3 regions of the Bacillus siamensis genome follow, and region 2 is predicted to be linked to each of the others. Evidence: predicted binding sites of a transcription regulator. Region 2 holds the regulator's gene; each other region holds the start of a gene.

Region 1 (2,269 bases), 750 kb from region 2:
GCGGTCAATAATCCCACTCTGGTCGTCGCTCCTACCAGCGTAAAAGGCGGAAGGTCAAGACGGACGGAGCGGGCGGACGGGCCTTTACCAATGACGATATCAAGGCAGAAATCCTCCATCGCCGGGTACAGCACTTCTTCAATTGAACGGTTCAGCCTGTGAATTTCGTCTATAAACAGCACATCTCCGGGTTCAAGCGCCGTCAGAATGGCTGCCAGGTCTCCCGGCCTTTCAATGGCCGGCCCTGACGTCGTCCGCATCTCTACACCCATCTCATTGGCCACGATCGACGCAAGCGTTGTTTTTCCGAGACCCGGAGGCCCGTATAAAAGAACGTGGTCAAGCGTTTCCTGCCTCATTTTCGCCGCATCGATAAACACGCGCAGATTTTCTTTCACCTTCTTTTGGCCGATGTACTGGGCGAGATTCTGCGGCCTGAGGCTTTGCTCGATTATTGATTCATGGCTGTCTGCTTCACTTGAAACGAGCCGTTCATCCATGAACATCACCTTACTTTAATAATTTTTGCAATGCTTTTTTCACATATTGATCTGTTGAAAGCGCCGTTTCCTCTTTTAAGTGAGGAAGCACTTTTTTAATTTCTTTTTCGGCGTAGCCGAGAACCCTGAGCGCTTCAAGCGCCTCGTCAAGCGCCGTTTCAGCCTCTTGTTTTTCAATGCGCGCTTCATGATTGAACAGATTGTCAATCATTTCAGGCACGACATCGGCCAGTTTGCCTTTTAAATCAAGAATAATCTGCCGCGCCGTCTTTTTGCCCACACCCGGAAATTTCACTAAAAAGGCTTCATCTTCCTGTTCAATCGCTTCGATGACGGCTCCCGGATCACCGGAACCGAGAATGGCGAGCGCCCCTTTCGGCCCGATGCCGGTGACGTTCAGCAGCTTTGTGAAAAGCGCTTTTTCTTCCCTGGTTGAAAAGCCGTACAGAGAAAAGGCGTCTTCTTTTATATGATGATACGTAAAAATGGTCTCTTGATTGCTTACCTTATAAATAAACGGATTCGGGGTGAAGACCTGATAGCCGATTCCGCCGTTTTCAATCACGATGTATTGGGGAGATACGTAATCAATCGTCCCCTTCACGAATTCAATCACACCTATTCACCTCTTTGACTGCTTATCATTGTAACACAAAAACAGCCAAAGTCTTATAGAAAAGTTAACGTATGTTCGCTTTGACACCTTCCGTTCAGAAAAAAAAGACATGTGTCACATGTCTTGCGTCAAAGTCAGCCGCTGTAAGTCTTAATATGATCGATCACGCTCTCAAACTCCGCTTTTGTCCTGTACGGTATGCCGTGTTCCAAATGCTTTTGCAATCGGCTTTCCAACCGCTCTAAATCAATTTGGAAGAAAGACTGGATCGGCTCCGACAGCGATCCGGGACGGCCGTGAAAAGTGGAAATCACCCCTCCGTCCGTGACACCGATATAACCGTTTACCTTACTGAGCGGAGAAATATCATCAACATGCTTACGGAAAAGAACGAAGCCTTTTTTCTGCTCAACGAGCGTCCAGCCGGCGTATGCGGCCCAAAAGTCTTCCATCGCCAAAACGGTTTCATCCGTATGTTCGATGCCGACATCACCGTCAAGATAGACCTTTTCCAGCTGGACGTGCACCCGAAGCGGCCCGTAATGCTCGACCTCTGCCCCGTATGCATCGTTTCCTCCGCAAATCAGGACTGCAGCTGATAAGATAAACATAAATAAAAGACGCCCACCGCAAATTCGTTTCACCAATAACACCTCTTTATTCAATCAAACTCTTGATGCTAGTTTGACCAAAGATACCGGTGCTTAACCGTTTTCTTTCTTTTGACTGCTTCGCCGAAAAAAAAAGCAGCCCTCTAATAAAGGCTGCCCCGCTTTATTATGCCCGGCCGGCTGATATCAGTTTCATCTGTCCGGGCGTCAGTTTGAGTCGATATCCTCTTACGGTCAAATACACAGTTTTTGTCCCGCGGCTTTTGTCGCGCTCCGTTTTTTTCATCCCGGCTCCTCCGTTACGTTTTATTTAGCTTTTATGTTAACAGCGCAATATAAAGAGCGTTTTAAGACTATGTAAAGAAATGATGAAAAAAATACTGCCGGATGAAATCATCCGGCAGTCCCGTCTAACGGCTGTTTTTGTTCATGTCTTGAAGCTTTGTAAAAGTGGCGTTATCAGTAAATACTTGAATTGCGCGGCCGTCCGCGAATTTTTTGGCTGCATGTTTGACATGTTGATCATCATTTTTCGTAAAAGG
Region 2 (2,269 bases):
CGGAAAGCTCCAGCTCGCCTTTATGAGCCGTCGTATATATTTTTACGTTCTCCCTGTAAATACAATGCAAAAGCGCGATCTTGGCGTTTCCTCTTCCCAGTCTTGTTTCATCCTGCACCAATATCGCGTCAATATGTGACTTTTTAATTTCATCAAGCATTTCAAATACTCCGTCGCGGTCCATTTCGTAACCGCTGGCTTTCTCTGAAATGACTTTTACGACTTCCATGCCGTTTGCCGCAGCGATCTCACTGAGCTCCTCTTCCTGTCTTTTTAAAGACGTCTGCTGCTGTTCTTTGTTTGTGCTTACCCGGGCATAAATGAGCGCCTTCATTTCTCTCTTTCCTCTCTAATTGACAATGGCCAGCTGATATACGGCCGGATGCTCCTTCTTAACCGGAAGAATAAGTTCGTCTCCGGGCTTTATATCAGCAGTTTGGAGATGATTATTCTCCGTCACCCACTCAATGAAATCTTCTTTGTTAATATTTTTCTTCTTTGCTACTTGATCCGCAAGTGACCACAGAGTATCTCCGTCCTGAACCTTTATTTTAACATATTGGCTGAACGCCTGATCATTTCCCGTACATGAAACAAGTAAAATAACGGCACTTAAAATCGCAGTAAACAGTCCGACAAATATGATAGATTCCTTCGCCATTTAAACAACCTCCAGAATGTTTGTTCGCTTTTTATACCTTTCAGTATATACGAACAAATGTTTCTGTCAATCGTTTTTTTCGAACCTATGTTTGTACTGTCAGGAAAATCATGCTATAATCTACTTAAAATCGACGTTTTGAGGTGCGAAATATGACGAAGCTATCAAAAAGGCAGCTTGATATCCTGCGTTTTATTAAAGAAGAGGTAAAAACGAAAGGATATCCGCCTTCTGTAAGAGAGATAGGAGAAGCAGTAGGACTGGCTTCCAGTTCAACCGTGCACGGACATTTGGCGCGGCTGGAGACAAAAGGCCTGATCAGACGGGACCCTACTAAACCGAGAGCGATTGAGGTATTGGATGAAGAAGAAGTCCAAATTCCGAAAAGCCAGGTTGTCAATGTCCCGGTCATCGGAAAAGTGACGGCAGGTATCCCGATTACAGCTGTTGAAAATATCGACGAGTATTTTCCACTTCCTGACCGGATGGTTCCTCCGGGAGAACACGTATTCATGTTAGAAATCATGGGAGAAAGTATGATTGACGCCGGCATTTTTGACAAAGATTACGTCATTGTCAAACAGCAGAACACGGCCAATAACGGGGAAATCGTGGTGGCTATGACCGAAGATGATGAAGCCACGGTCAAGCGCTTCTATAAAGAAGACAATTATGTGCGGCTGCAGCCGGAAAATCCGACGATGGAACCGATTATCCTGCAAAACGTAAGTATTTTAGGGAAAGTGATCGGCGTATTCAGAGCCGTTCATTAATTCTATTAAACTTTATTTATCGTAAAGCCCCTTTCAGAGGGGTTTTTCTTTTGCATAAAAAAGAGCAGATTCGCCCTGGCTTAAGAAACGAACCTGCTAAGGAGGAAAAACTTACATCTTTATTATCCGGCATCTCACTTTTGAAGTCAATAAATAATGTTTCTCTAAGGAAACTTTTTATCCGTTTTTCAACTTTTGTATTTGTGCGGGCTGATTTTGATATATAACTATCTTTACTTGGAGCGGACGGATTACATTTTATTCATGAATATTTAGTGCATAGTACAATAAGTTTTGACGAGATGTAAAAAAACCCGCTGCCTTTGCGGGTATCTATTTTCAATCAAAATGATAATATTCCACGCCGTATAACCCTTTAATATGGACAGGTTCACAGTCGTTTGAAGAGCTTTCAATCAGAATCCTGTATTTATGATGCGGATCAATTGATTTTTTGTCCTGGGCACTTAGGTTTAACCAGCTGCCGCTGTAGCTTTTAGAACTTAATGTATAAAAGTTTCCGTTCAGTGCCATCCGTTGGAGTTTCACGTTTAAATTGCATGAAGAATTGTTTACAATGGTGAACTTGTATCCTAATAGGTAATCATCAGCTGATACAGCCCCCGGATTTTCAATAAAAAACTCTTTTACATCTCCCTCCATAATGAAGCTTGTTTTTGATCCGAATCCAGTGGTAGCCGCTTCAGCTGAGTGTACTCCGCAAAAACATAATAAAAAAACAGCAATACATATCCACCATTTTTTCAATTTTGCACCCCCTTTTTTTACATATTTTAACTTGTGAATATGGTGATGTCTATTTACATTTTATTAA
Region 3 (2,269 bases), 150 kb from region 2:
GAAATAGCAAAAAAAGCGGAAATCATTGCAGTCGGCTCAGAGCTTCTGCTCGGCCAGATCGCCAATACGAACGCTCAGTTTATCAGTAAAGAGCTGGCGGAAATCGGCGTAAACGTGTTTTACCACACCGCTGTCGGTGACAATCCGGAGCGGCTTAAGCAAGTCATCCGCACTGCCGAAGAGCGCTCGGACCTGATTATTTTTTCAGGCGGCCTCGGACCGACCAAGGACGATTTAACAAAAGAAACCATTGCAAACACAATGGGACGCCCGCTCGTTCTGAATGACGAAGCGTTCCGGTCGATTGAAGAGTATTTCGCGAAAACAAAACGGACCATGTCGCCGAATAACCGCAAACAGGCGCTCGTTATTGAGGGCTCGGACGTTTTGGCGAATCATTTCGGCATGGCGCCGGGAATGCTTGCAGAGCACGGATCAAGGCTTTATATGCTGCTTCCCGGACCGCCGAGCGAGCTGCGTCCGATGTTTGAAAATGAAGCGAAGCCGCTGCTTCTTAAAAAGCTTGGTTCAAATGAGAAAATCGTTTCAACCGTGCTGCGGTTTTTCGGAATCGGTGAATCTCAGCTTGAAGCTGATTTAGAAGATATCATTGACGCGCAGACGAATCCGACGATTGCGCCGCTTGCTGCTGACGGCGAGGTCACGCTGCGTTTAACGGCGAAACATGCCGATGAAAAAGAAACAGAACGGCTTTTAAAAGAAACGGAAGCCGCCATTTTAGAACGGGTCGGTGAATTTTTCTACGGATATGATGATACGTCCCTGGTGAAGGAGCTTTCAAAAGCATGCAGACAGAACGGAATCACGATTTCCTCTGCCGAAAGCTTTACAGGCGGACTGTTTTCAGAGTGGGTGACTGATTTGAGCGGCGCGTCTCAACTTTTTGCAGGAGGCGTTGTCTGCTATTCCGACAGTGTGAAACAGCATGTGCTCGGCGTGAAAGCTGAGACGCTCGCAGATAGCGGAGCGGTCAGCAAAGAGTGCGCGCGCGAGCTTGCCGCCGGTGTCAGAAAGCTGACCGGAAGCGATATCGGTATCAGCTTTACAGGAGTTGCGGGTCCGGATCCGCAGGAAGGGCATGCCCCGGGCCGCGTCTTTATCGGCATTTCCGCGGAAGGAAAAGAAGAGGTGCATGAATTTAACTTTGCCGGATCAAGAACCGGCATCAGAAAGCGTGCCGCTAAATACGGCTGCCATCTCATTTTAAAAATGCTGGATCAAAAATAAAGTTTTAAAAGGGCGTTTTCTCTGATTTTTAATTTTTACGAAGGGAATTATGTTCTTTTGAAGAAAAGCGAACGCGGAAAAAATCCGAATATGCGTTCGCTTTTTTCTTGGCAAATGTCAGTAAACAAGGTATAGTATATGTAGTGGCAAGATAAAGGAGGAAAAAAATAAATGAGTGATCGTCAGGCAGCCTTAGATATGGCTCTTAAGCAAATAGAAAAACAATTCGGCAAAGGTTCCATCATGAAGCTCGGGGAAAAAACGGATACAAGAATTTCAACGGTGCCGAGCGGCTCCCTTGCACTTGATACCGCTCTTGGAATAGGCGGATACCCACGCGGACGGATTATTGAAGTGTACGGACCTGAAAGCTCAGGTAAAACGACCGTAGCGCTTCACGCCATCGCTGAGGTTCAGGAAAAAGGCGGACAGGCAGCATTTATTGATGCTGAGCATGCCCTTGATCCTGTTTATGCGCAAAAGCTCGGTGTCAATATCGAAGAGCTGCTTCTGTCTCAGCCGGATACGGGAGAGCAGGCGCTGGAGATTGCTGAAGCGCTGGTGCGAAGCGGAGCTGTTGATATCGTAGTCGTTGACTCTGTTGCGGCGCTTGTTCCAAAAGCTGAAATTGAAGGTGACATGGGTGACTCACACGTCGGTTTACAGGCGCGTCTCATGTCTCAGGCGCTCCGTAAGCTTTCCGGGGCCATCAATAAATCTAAAACAATCGCAATCTTTATTAACCAGATTCGTGAAAAAGTCGGCGTTATGTTCGGAAATCCGGAGACGACACCGGGCGGACGCGCGCTGAAATTCTATTCTTCCGTGCGTCTTGAAGTGCGCCGTGCCGAGCAATTAAAGCAGGGCAACGACGTGATGGGGAATAAAACGAGAATTAAAGTCGTAAAAAACAAAGTCGCTCCTCCGTTCCGTACGGCTGAAGTGGACATCATGTACGGTGAAGGAATCTCCAAAGAAGGGGAAATCATCGACCTTGGAACTGAACTTGATATCGTGCAAA

Evidence for each region. The regulator LexA, encoded in region 2, represses DNA repair genes until DNA is damaged. The targets are predictions, from matches to a motif close to CGAACATATGTTCG.
Region 1: a site for LexA is predicted at 1,181-1,194, ahead of ruvA (Holliday junction branch migration protein RuvA). Genes of this name have one in related genera too.
Region 3: a site for LexA is predicted at 1,334-1,347, ahead of recA (recombinase RecA). Genes of this name have one in related genera too.

Annotation. Positions count from the first base shown of each region.
Region 1 covers NZ_CP155579.1:2,597,266-2,599,534, forward strand. Annotated here, with positions in the region: gene ruvB (Holliday junction branch migration DNA helicase RuvB) at 1-500, opposite strand, end outside; gene ruvA (Holliday junction branch migration protein RuvA) at 511-1,116, opposite strand; gene ABDB98_RS12675 (BofC C-terminal domain-containing protein) at 1,251-1,727, opposite strand; gene ABDB98_RS12680 (hypothetical protein) at 1,894-2,013, opposite strand; gene ABDB98_RS12685 (YhcN/YlaJ family sporulation lipoprotein) at 2,138-2,269, opposite strand, start outside.
Region 2 covers NZ_CP155579.1:1,850,870-1,853,138, reverse strand. Annotated here, with positions in the region: gene ABDB98_RS09180 (YneB family resolvase-like protein) at 1-334, opposite strand, end outside; gene yneA (cell division suppressor protein YneA) at 350-661, opposite strand; gene lexA (transcriptional repressor LexA) at 814-1,434, shown strand; gene ABDB98_RS09165 (hypothetical protein) at 1,485-1,661, shown strand; gene ABDB98_RS09160 (hypothetical protein) at 1,774-2,202, opposite strand.
Region 3 covers NZ_CP155579.1:1,699,147-1,701,415, forward strand. Annotated here, with positions in the region: gene ABDB98_RS08690 (competence/damage-inducible protein A) at 1-1,248, shown strand, start outside; gene recA (recombinase RecA) at 1,420-2,269, shown strand, end outside.